Regions from separate parts of the Streptomyces sp. NBC_01260 genome, predicted to be linked through region 2. Evidence: riboswitches for the same ligand, from Rfam matches in the RefSeq annotation. Region 2 holds a riboswitch; the other holds the start of a gene.
The links. Region 2 has a riboswitch for thiamine pyrophosphate ahead of thiO (glycine oxidase ThiO). Riboswitches for the same ligand answer to the same signal wherever they lie in the genome.

Region 1 (5,333 bases), 5.9 Mb from region 2:
AAGCTGTACGACACCGGGGTCCGCACCCCGGCCCGGATCGACCGGTGGGGCAATCTGACCTTCGCGGTCGGTCTGATCGCCGTACTGTCCGGCATCACGTACGGCATCCAGCCCTACGGCGGCAACACCATGGGATGGACCAATCCCTGGGTGATCACCGCGATCGCCGGCGGGCTGGCCGTGCTGGGTCTCTTCTGCGTGATCGAGACCCGGGTCGGCCAGCCGATGTTCCATCTGGGGCTGTTCCGGATCCGGGCCTTCACGGCGGGCAACGTCGCGAGTCTCCTGGCGTCCCTGGGGCGTGGCGGCCTCATGTTCATCCTGATCATCTGGCTCCAGGGAATCTGGCTGCCCCGGCACGGCTACGGCTTCGAGCAGACCCCGCTGTGGGCCGGCATCTACATGCTGCCCCTGACGGTCGGATTCCTGATCGCGGGCCCCTTCTCCGGATGGGCCTCCGACCGCCTCGGCGCCCGGATCTTCACCACTGGCGGGATGCTCCTGGCTGCCGCCACCTTCGTGGCCCTCAAAGAGCTGCCGGTCGATTTCGACTACCCTCTCTTCGCCCTGATCCTGCTCGTCAACGGGCTGGCCATGGGACTGTTCGCCTCGCCCAACCGGGCGGCGATCATGAACAGTCTGCCGCCGGACCAGCGTGGTGTGGGCGCGGGAATCAGCACCACCTTCCAGAACTCGGCCACCGTGCTGTCCATCGGCATCTTCTTCTCGCTGATGATCGCCGGGCTGGCGAGTTCGCTGCCGGACACGCTCGCCCACGGCCTCACCGAACAGGGCGTGCCGTCCGCCGACGCGGCGCGCGTCGCGGCCCTGCCGCCCGTCGGCGTGCTGTTCGCGGCGCTCCTGGGATACAACCCGGTGCGCAGCCTGCTCGGCCCGGAGACCCTGGCGCAGTTGCCCGCCAGTCACGCCGACTACCTCACCGGACGGGCGTTCTTCCCGACGCTGATCTCCGAACCGTTCGAGCAGGGACTCTCCGTCGCCTTCGACTTCGCCATCGTGGCGTGCCTGGTGGCCGCGGTCGTCTCGCTGCTCCGCGGAGGCCGCTACGTCCACGGCGAGAGGGCGACGGCGAAGGCGTGAACCGTGCGGAACGCCGCCGGCCGGGGAGCGTCAGGGGCGGCGGCGCAGCCGCAGCGGGGTGTAGACGGCCAGGGCGGCGAGGAACGCCACCCCGTAGGCGAGATCCGCTCCGTGCAGCGCCTTTGCCACCGGGCCCACGTACAGGCTGGTGTTCATGAAGGGCACCGCTGCGGCGAACGCGACGGCGAAGGCGGTGAGCGCCGGCCACCACGGCTGGGGGCGGGAGCTCTCGGCGGCCAGGTCGATGGGGGAGCCGCCGCGGGCCCTCGCCCGGACGATCCAGTCGACGGCCACGATCGCGACGAACCCGGGGATCCAGTAGCCGACGAGAAGCAGCACGTTCTGGAAGCGTGCCGTGGTGTCGGCCGCGTGCATCCACAGCACGAGCGGGAATCCGAGAGCGGCGGCGAGCGCCGCGGCGACGGGGCGCGGCAGGCGGACCCCCATGGTCTGCAGAGCGAGCGATCCGCTGTAGTCGTTCATGGCGTTGCTGCACAGTGCCGCGAGAGCCACGGCGAGCAGTCCGAACGCTCCGAGGGCGCCCCCGCCCAGCAGGGAGTCGATGCCGCGGGCGGTCTGGTCGGTGAAGACGGACGCACCCCACAGGCCGAGGGTCTGGACCGCCACGAACGAGACGCTGATGCCGAGCAGCGTGCACCAGAACATGCGCGGCCGGGACGCGGTGCGCGGCAGATAGCGGCTGAAGTCGCTGGCGTACGGCGCCCACGACAGCGCCAGGCTCAGGGCGATGGTGCACGTCAGGACGAACGCGCCCGCCCGGTCGGCGCCGTGCACGGAGCCGGTGGTGGCGGGGTGGACACCGTGCAGGAGTTTCGCGGCGAGCACCGCGAAGGCGGCCGCGAGAACGAAGGTCATCACGGTCTGGAGCCGGTGGATCACCTCGTACCCCAGTACGCCGAGCGCGCCCTGTGCGGTCATCATGACCAGCACCCCCAGCCAGAACGGCCAGCCGCACAGCTGGGCCAGCGCGTCCCCGCCGAACAGACCGATCAGCGCGTCCCAGGCGATGGACGACAGCCACTGAAGTGCGCCCGGGAGTACCACGCCACGGCCGAACGCCAGCCGCGCGAGCGGGAGTTGTCCGGCGCCGGTCCGGCTGCCCCAGGTTCCCAGATACGCGGTGGGTGCGGCGCCCACGAGCGTGCCGAGCACGACGGCGGTGAGCGCCGTGGCGAAGTCCAGGCCCAGCGCGATGCCGACGGTGCCGGTGAAGACGCCGGTCATGGTCAGGTTGGGGGCGAACCAGACGGTGAACAGCCGGCCGGGCCCGCCGTAGCGACGGTCCTCGGGAACGGGGGCTATCCCGTGCGCCTCGATGCGCAGATCGCCGGGGGCGGTGGGCATCCGCCCGCCGAACGCGGGCCGCGGGGCGGCGGCGCGCTCGTCCTGGGCATACGGCAATGACATGAAGACATCCCTCCGCCAGTGCTAACTGGTTCAGGTTCGACGGGTGTGTTCTCAGCCCTCGTGCGGGGCACCCCGTGTCCGGTTCGGCGGTCAGGATAGCCGGGCCCGTGCTCAGGCCCGTGCGGCGGGGGCGCCGGCCCGCGGTGGGGCGACGGCGATCTGTCCGTACGGGGGATCCGTCCGTGCCGGCGGGTCAGCCGGGGAGCGCGCAGCGGAAGCCGCCGCGGCCGGTCGTGCTGCCCGCGGTATCCAACATTAGTAAACGTCTAGACCAAACAGGATCGAACGAAAGTCCTTGACTGCCCGCCCCGGTTGCGGAATTCTCCTGAACACTTCGCTGGTTTAGACCACTTGGAGACTCTGTGAGACGTCGTGACATGACATCACTCGCATGCCTGCTGGCCACGGCGACCGCCGTGATGTGCCTGGCATCGCCCTCCAGCGCCGCCCGCCCGGCCGGTCCGCCCGGCGCGGCCGCCCTCCCGCCGGTCTCACCCAATCCGCAGTCCATCAGCCGCACCGGATCCGATGCCACCGTCACCGGCCGCGCGATCGTCGTCGCCGACGACCGGACCGACGCCGCGGCGCTCACCCGTCTCGTGGCGGAACTCAAGGCGCACGGCGCCCACCGGGTGGACGTCGTGGCACCCGGTCATGTGCCCCGTGCCGCCGCCGGCCTGCTCACCGTGCGGCTCGGACCCGCCACCCGCGCGGACATCGCCCGCCAACTCGGCAGCACGGCCGCCCCCGACCACGCGGAGGGCTACGCCCTGCGGGTCTCGGCGCACGGCCCGGGTCGGGAGGTAGCCCTCGGAGGTACCGACGCCACCGGACAGTTCTATGCCGTGCAGACGCTGCGCCAGCTGTTCCTGCGCGCCGGCCACTCCTGGAAGGTCGCGGGCGCGCAGGCCGCCGACTTCCCCTCCATGCCGCTGCGCGGCACCATCGAGGGCTTCTACGGAGAGCCGTGGACACAGGCCGAACGGCTCGACCAGATGGACTTCTACGGCGATGTGAAGGCCAACACCTACATCTACGCGCCCAAGGACGACCCGTACCACCGCAGCAAGTGGCGCGACCCCTACCCGGCCGACAAGCTCACCGAACTGGGCGAGCTGGTGAAGCGGGCCACCGCCAACCACGTCCGGTTCACCTTCGCGGTCTCCCCGGGCGGGTCGGTCTGCTACTCCGACCCGGCCCACCGCAAGGACCTCGAAGCCAAGCTCCAGGCGATGTACGACCTCGGCACGCGGGCGTTCTCCATTCCGCTGGACGACATCAGCTACACCCGCTGGAACTGCGAGGGCGACAGAGCGGCGTACGGCGAACCAGGGCGCGAAGCGGCCGCCAAGGCGCAGGTCGACCTCCTCAACGACGTACAGCACACCTTCATCGCCACCCACCCGGGCGCGCAGCCGCTGCAGATGGTGCCGACCGAATACGGTGACCTGACGGACACCGCCTACAAGCAGATCCTGCGCGCCACGCTGGACCCCGCGATCGAGGTCATGTGGACCGGCACCGACGTCGTGCCGCCCACCATCACCAACGAGCAGGCCGAAGGCGCGGCGAAGCTGTTCGGACGCAAGGTGTTCGTGTGGGACAACTATCCCGTCAACGACTTCGGGAACACCGCCGGACGGCTGCTCCTCGCTCCGTACGACAAGCGTGAGGCAGGCCTGTCCGCCCACCTCACCGGCATCGTGGCCAACCCCATGAACCAGCCGTACGCCAGCAAGGCCGCCGTCTTCGGCGCGGCCGACTTCGCCTGGAACGACACGGCCTACGACGCATCCGCCAACGGACGGCGCGCCATGGCCTATCTCGCGGGCGGCGACCGCGCGGCGACCGACGCCCTGCTGGTGTTCGGCGACCTGGAACACATGGCGCCCACCTTCGGGGACACCCCCTGGCAGCCGCAGGCTCCCGAACTGGCCCTCCGGACCGCTGAGTTCTGGACCTCGTGGGACTCCGGCGACCGGACCGGCGCGCTCCGGGCGCTGCGCCCGTACGCCACGGCCGTGCGGAACGCGCCCGAGGTCATCCGCGGCGGCGCCGTCCAGCCCGGGTTCGTCACCGACGCCGGGCCCTGGCTCGACGCCACCGCACTGTGGGGCCGCGCCACGGTGACGATGCTGGACGCCCTCGACGCCTGGAGCTCGGGCGACAAGGACACGGCCGCGCGACTGCTCGCCGAATCGGGGCGACTGCAGGAGCAGGCGCGCGCGGTGCGGGTCGACCCGCCGCGCAATTCCTGGGGCAGCGTCCAGCCCAAGGTGGGTGACGGCGTGCTCGACGCCTTCCTCGCGCAGGCCGCGGGCCGGATGCGCTAGCCGGGACGCCCTGCCGGCGCGTGGGGCCACCTCTGCGCGGGGCCGGTGCAGCCGGCCCCGCGCACCGATGAACCGCACCATGAGTACACCAGCGAAAGGGCGTTCATGGCGAACTGTCCCCGCCGGCTGTGAAGGCGCCCGCGCGTCCCGCGACAGCGAGCGGTCGTCGTCGGCCTGGCCGCGGTCTCGTGCTGTCCCTCGCATCCCGGCTGCCGTCCTCCGCGAGCACCGCGCCGCCGCCCCGGTCTTGTCATGCCCGCGCACCTCTGGCTCAGCCGAAGAGCTTGGCCACGAAGCCGGAGAGATTGGCCGTGGTGCGGGCGATCTGCTCCTCCATCGTCAGCGACTCCTTGAAGCGGGCGCCCGAGGGCACGGCCTTCTTCCCCCGTACGTAGAGCGAGCAGTCGAGGTCGGTGCACATGTACAGGCCGACCGAGTTGCCCTCGCGCCCCGCCGGTCCGGCCTTGCGGG
Region 2 (5,333 bases):
GACCTGACGGCCAGGCGGTCACCTCTCGTCGCGCACGCTTCCCGCGATACCGCTATGTCCTGATAGCTCCGCTACCGGGACCTATCAGCACCTTGGAATCGCAGGCGCGGGACCGCGTCCGCTTCGCGGTCGCAGGTCACCCGCCGGCCTGGTACTGCAGCCGAGCCGTGACAGGGACACGCGATCCACCGCTGCCGGAGTTCCGGGTTCCGGGCTCAGAACGCCGGACGCTCCGGGTCCAGCGCCGCCCGGCCCGCCATCGGCGACGACGCCTCGGCGAAGTGCCGGCGCGGTATCCGTCCCGCGCGGTACGCCAGCCGCCCGCCCTCCACCGCATAACGCATCGCGGCGGCCATCAGCTCGGGCTCCTGGGCCCGGGTCACCGCCGAGGCGAGCATCACCGCCGCGCACCCGAGCTCCATGGCGAGGGCCGCGTCCGACGCCGTCCCGGCGCCCGCGTCCAGGATCACCGGGACCCGGGCCTGCTCGACGATCAGCTGGAAGTTGTGCGGATTGCGGATGCCCAGACCCGAGCCGATGGGGGAGCCGAGAGGCATCACCGCCGCACACCCCACGTCCTGGAGCCGGCGGGCCAGCACCGGATCGTCATTGGTGTACGGCAGGACGGTGAAACCGTCGTCCACCAGGATCTCCGCGGCGTCCAGCAGCTCGATCGGGTCGGGCAGCAGGGTCCGCTCGTCGGCCACCACCTCCAGCTTGACCCAGTCGGTGCCGAGCGCCTCGCGGGCCAGCCGGGCGGTGAGCACGGCCTCGCCCGCGGTGAAGCAGCCCGCGGTGTTCGGCAGGACGCGGATGGAGAGCCGCTCCAGCACGGAGAGCACGGAGCCCCGCACGGTCGGGTCGAGGCGGCGCATCGCGACGGTGGTCAGCTCGGTGCCGGAGGCGATGAGTGAGCGTTCCAGCACATCGAGGCTGGGCGCCCCGCCCGTTCCCATGATCAGCCGGGAGCCGAGGACGCTGTCCCCGAGGGTGAAGAGGTCGTCGGACACGGTCAGCCTCCCTGGACCGCGGTCAGGACCTCGACCCGGTCGCCGTCGGCGAGCGCCGCGGCGGACCACTGGCCGCGCGGCACGACGGTCTCGTTCAGCGCGGCCGCGACGCCCGAGGGCGCCCCGGTCAGGGTCGCGACGAGGGCGTCCAGGGTGGTGCCCGCGGCGACGGCGACGGCCTCGCCGTTCACGGACACGGAGAGGGGGAGGGGCGCGGTCATGCGGGCTGCTCCTGGGATACGGGGGCGGCGGAGGGGAAACGGCCGGGGGAGAAGGGGCGGGCCACCTCGGGCAGCTCGCCGTCGGCCAGCAGCTGCGCCATGGCGTCACCGGTGACGGGAGTGAGCAGCACCCCGTTGCGGTGGTGGCCGGTGGCGAGGTGGAGGCCGGGCAGCGCGGTGCGGCCGAGCAGCGGGGCGTTGTCGGGGGAGGCGGGGCGCAGACCGGCCCGGGTCTCGGTGAGCGGCAGCTCGGTGATGCCGGGCACCAGCTCGTGGGCGTCGCGCAGCAGCTCGTACACCCCGCCCGCCGTGACGGTGGTGTCCCAGCCCATCTCCTCGCTGGTGGCGCCGATCACCAGCTCGCCGTTCTCGCGCGGCACGAGGTAGACGTGGCTGCCCCGGACCACGGCCCGCACGGTGCGGCTGAGGAAGGGGGCGTACGCGGTGGGCACGGTCAGCCGCAGCACCTGGCCCTTGACCGGGCGGACGGGCGGCAGGACGTGGTCCGGCACCCCCGCGAGCCGGGCGCTGAGGCTGCCCGCGGCGAGCACGACCTGATCGGCCGCCGGCTCCGAACCGTCGGCCAGCACGGCCCCGGTGGCCCGGTCCCGCACCACCGAGAGCCGCTCGGCCCGGTGACGGTGGAAGACGACCCCGGCCCGCTCGCACGCCGTCAGCAGCGCGGCGGCCAGCCGGCGCGGGTCGACCTGGTGGTCGCCGTCGACCCGCAGCCCTCCGCGTACGCCCGGCGCGAGCATCGGCTCCAGGCGTCGGCACTCACGGCCGGTGAGCCAGTCCGACTCCAGTCCCGACCGGCGCTGCAGCTCGTGCAGTTCCCGCAGATGGGCGCGGTCGTCGGTATCCAGGGCGACGGCCAGCGTGCCGCAGGCGCGAAAGCCGATGTCCTGTCCGCTCGCCGCCTCCAGCTCGGCCGCGAACCCCGGATAGCGCTTGGCGGAGGCGACGTTGAGGCCCAGCAGCATCTCTTCGCCGTAGTGCAGTTCGGTGACGGCGGCCAGCATCCCGGCCGCGACCCGGGCGGCCCCGCCGCCCGGCTCGGGATCGACGACCGCGGTGCTCAGACCGCGCTGCGCGGCCCGCCAGGCAGTCACCAGGCCGATGATGCCGCCCCCGATGACGAGGACGTCGGACCCGCTCGTGCGGTGGATACGCATGGGCGTCCAGCCCCTCCCTTCGCCGGCATGACCCGGATCAGGTTCGTACGGTCGGAGGCCGTCCAGCCTCCCTCTCAGCCCGGTGCGTCCGGGCTCCCGCGAGTGTTCTACGTGGGCCACCCTAGACCCCGTCCCGCGGACCCGGAAAAGTGAGCCGTCACATGGGGTCCGGGCAGGGCGGTGGGTACGGCACGGTGGCGGACCACTTTCCTGACGACCCATCAGATGATTAAGGTGGACGGGTGAGCGAGCAGCAGCGGGCAGAGCGGTCGGAGCGGCAGTCGGAGCCGGCGGGGCGGCGGGTGGTCGTCGTCGGCGCGGGCATGGCGGGTGTGCAGACGGCGGTGGCCCTGCGGGAGCGGGGCTTCACCGGCGCCGTCACACTGATCGGCGCCGAACCCCATCAGCCGTACGACCGACCCCCGCTGTCCAAGGCGGTGCTGCTCGGCAAGGCCGAGGAATCCGCCTTCGACATCGACTTCGAGGCACTGGGCATCACGTTGCGGCTGGGCTGCGAAGTCACCGGCGTACGCGCCGGCGACCATGAGCTGGACACCTCCGCCGGGCCCGTTCCCTACGACGTCCTGGTCATCGCCACCGGCGCCGAACCCGTCGTGCTGCCCGGCTCCGAGGGCGTGCCTGGCGTCCATCTGCTGCGCACCCTGGACGACGCGGCGCGGCTGCGGCCCGTCCTGGACGCGCGGCACACCGTCGTGGTCGTCGGCGCGGGCTGGATCGGCGCCGAGTTCGCCACCGCGGCCCGCTCCGCGGGCTGCGAGGTCACCGTCGTCGAGGCCGCCGAACGCCCCCTCGCGGGCGCACTGCCCGCCGAGGTCGCGGCCCCGATGGCCGCCTGGTACGCGGAGAGCGGCGCCGGACTCCTCACCGGGGCACGGGTGGCCCGCGTCGAGCCCGGCAGTGTGGTCCTGGCGGACGGCCGCACCCTCCCGGCCGACGCGGTCGTCGTCGGGATCGGCGCACGGCCCGCCACCGGCTGGCTGGCCGGCTCCGGCATCGCGCTGGGGCCCGACGGATCGGTGACCGCCGACGCGGCGCTGCGCACCTCGCTGCCCGATGTGTACGCCGTCGGCGACTGCGCCTCGTTCCCCTCCGCGCGCTTCGGGGCGCGCCTGCTCGTCCATCACTGGGACAACGCCCTGCAGGGACCGCGGACCGCGGCCGCCCACATCATCGGGGCGGCCGGCGGGGACGGGGCGGAGCCGCCCGCCTACGACCCCGTGCCCTATTTCTGGTCGGAGCAGTTCGGCCGGTTCGTGCAGTACGCGGGACACCATGACGGCGCGGACACCCTGCTGTGGCGCGGCGATCCGGCCGGTCCCGCCTGGTCGGTGTGCTGGCTGCGGGACGGCGTTCTGGTCGCGGTGCTCGCCGTCGGCCGGCCGCGCGATCTGATCCAGGGGCGCAAGCTCATCGAGGCGGGGACGCGGCTCGATCCGGAGCGGGCCGGTGACGCGTCCGTACCACTGAAGTCGGCGACCCGTCAGGAGACTCACGGATAGCGGACGTTGACGTCCGGTATGTGGACTGCCTCTTGGAGGAAGAGGGAGATTGATGCACTGTGCATCTTTTGAAGTGATCATTTTTCGTACTCTTCGAAGGACGCATATGTTTCGGCACAGATGGACCCGCGCGCTGCGCGGAATCTCCATGGCCTCGGCGTCGGTCGCCCTCGTCGGAGGCGCACTGGCCGCCCCGGCCCAGGCGGACACCGCCCCCAAGCCCGGTTCCAACCCCGCCGTCGACTACCAGGACCCGGTCGATGCGACTCCGCCGGTCTCCCGCCCGGACACCGAGCACTGTTCGGTGACGGCCGTCGACCACGACTTCGGCTACACCCTCGGCGGCCCGCCGTACACCACCACGCTCACCCCGCCCAAGAAGTGCGAGGGCCCCTGGAACAAGGTCGTCCTCGACTGGTCGGGCAGTGTGAAGGGCCGCCAGTACGACCGCCTCGCCGCGGTCTTCATCGGCGGCGCGGAGGTCTTCCGCACCAGCACGGCCGAGCCCGACGACGACGGCATCAGCTGGCACGTCGCCAAGGACATCACCGACTTCACGCCGCTCCTCAAGGACCCCCAGAAGCTCCAGCTCGAACTGGGCAACGTTGTCAACGAGACGTACACCGGCGTGTACAGGATCAAGCTGAAGATCACGTACTACCAGGCCGACCGGCGTCACCCGGCCGCCACCACGGCCGACCGCGTCGTCCCCCTCGGTGACACCGGTTCCGACAGCGCTCCCTGGATGAGTGTCGGCAACGGCGGCTCCACCCGCACCGACGTCACCTTCCCGCGCAATCTGACTGACGCGCGCCTGGAGGTCTACGCCCGCGGCGGCGGCTGCGACGAGCAGTGGTTCGACGCGGTCCCCAGTGACCTGGCGGAAACCGCCCCCGACTACCTCTGTGGCGGCGGCCCCTACCGCGAGGTGCAGGTCACGGTGGACGGGCAGCCCGCGGGCCTCGCCCAGCCGTACCCCGTGGTGTACTCCGGCGGCATCGTGCCGACCCTGTGGCGCCCGATCCCGGCCATCGACCAGTTCGGGACCGAGGCGTACGACATCGACCTCACCCCCTTCGCGGGTCTGCTGGCCGACGGCAAGCCGCACGCCATCGGCATCACCCCCTACGGAGCGGCCGACAGCTGGAACGTCGACGGTTCGCTCTTCGTCGGCACGGACGCGCACAAGGCGCGCACGAGCGGCGGGGTGACCACCAACACCCTCAGCCACACGCCGGTCGTGAAGACCGTCCAGACCCCGGGCCGGAACGGCTCCACGGACGTCTCCGTGTCGACCGGCCGCTCCTGGAAGATCTCGGGATACGTCGAGACCTCGAAGGGCCGGGTCACCACCACCGTCGAGCAGAAGTTCGCGTACACCAACACGGACAACGTCTCCGCCACCGG

Region 1: it holds a riboswitch for thiamine pyrophosphate, as region 2 does, so the genes downstream of both, OG322_RS02240 (purine-cytosine permease family protein) here and thiO (glycine oxidase ThiO) in region 2, are expected to answer to the same signal.

The regions. Positions count from the first base shown of each region.
Region 1 covers NZ_CP108464.1:495,793-501,125, reverse strand. The annotation lists gene OG322_RS02245 (MFS transporter) at 1-1,101, shown strand, start outside; gene OG322_RS02240 (purine-cytosine permease family protein) at 1,132-2,529, opposite strand; TPP riboswitch at 2,520-2,614, opposite strand; gene OG322_RS02235 (beta-N-acetylhexosaminidase family protein) at 2,907-4,862, shown strand; gene OG322_RS02230 (FBP domain-containing protein) at 5,134-5,333, opposite strand, start outside.
Region 2 covers NZ_CP108464.1:6,398,380-6,403,712, forward strand. The annotation lists gene OG322_RS28530 (thiazole synthase) at 216-1,010, opposite strand; gene thiS (sulfur carrier protein ThiS) at 1,013-1,231, opposite strand; gene thiO (glycine oxidase ThiO) at 1,228-2,406, opposite strand; TPP riboswitch at 2,404-2,516, opposite strand; gene OG322_RS28545 (NAD(P)/FAD-dependent oxidoreductase) at 2,730-3,926, shown strand; gene OG322_RS28550 (peptide-N4-asparagine amidase) at 4,033-5,333, shown strand, end outside.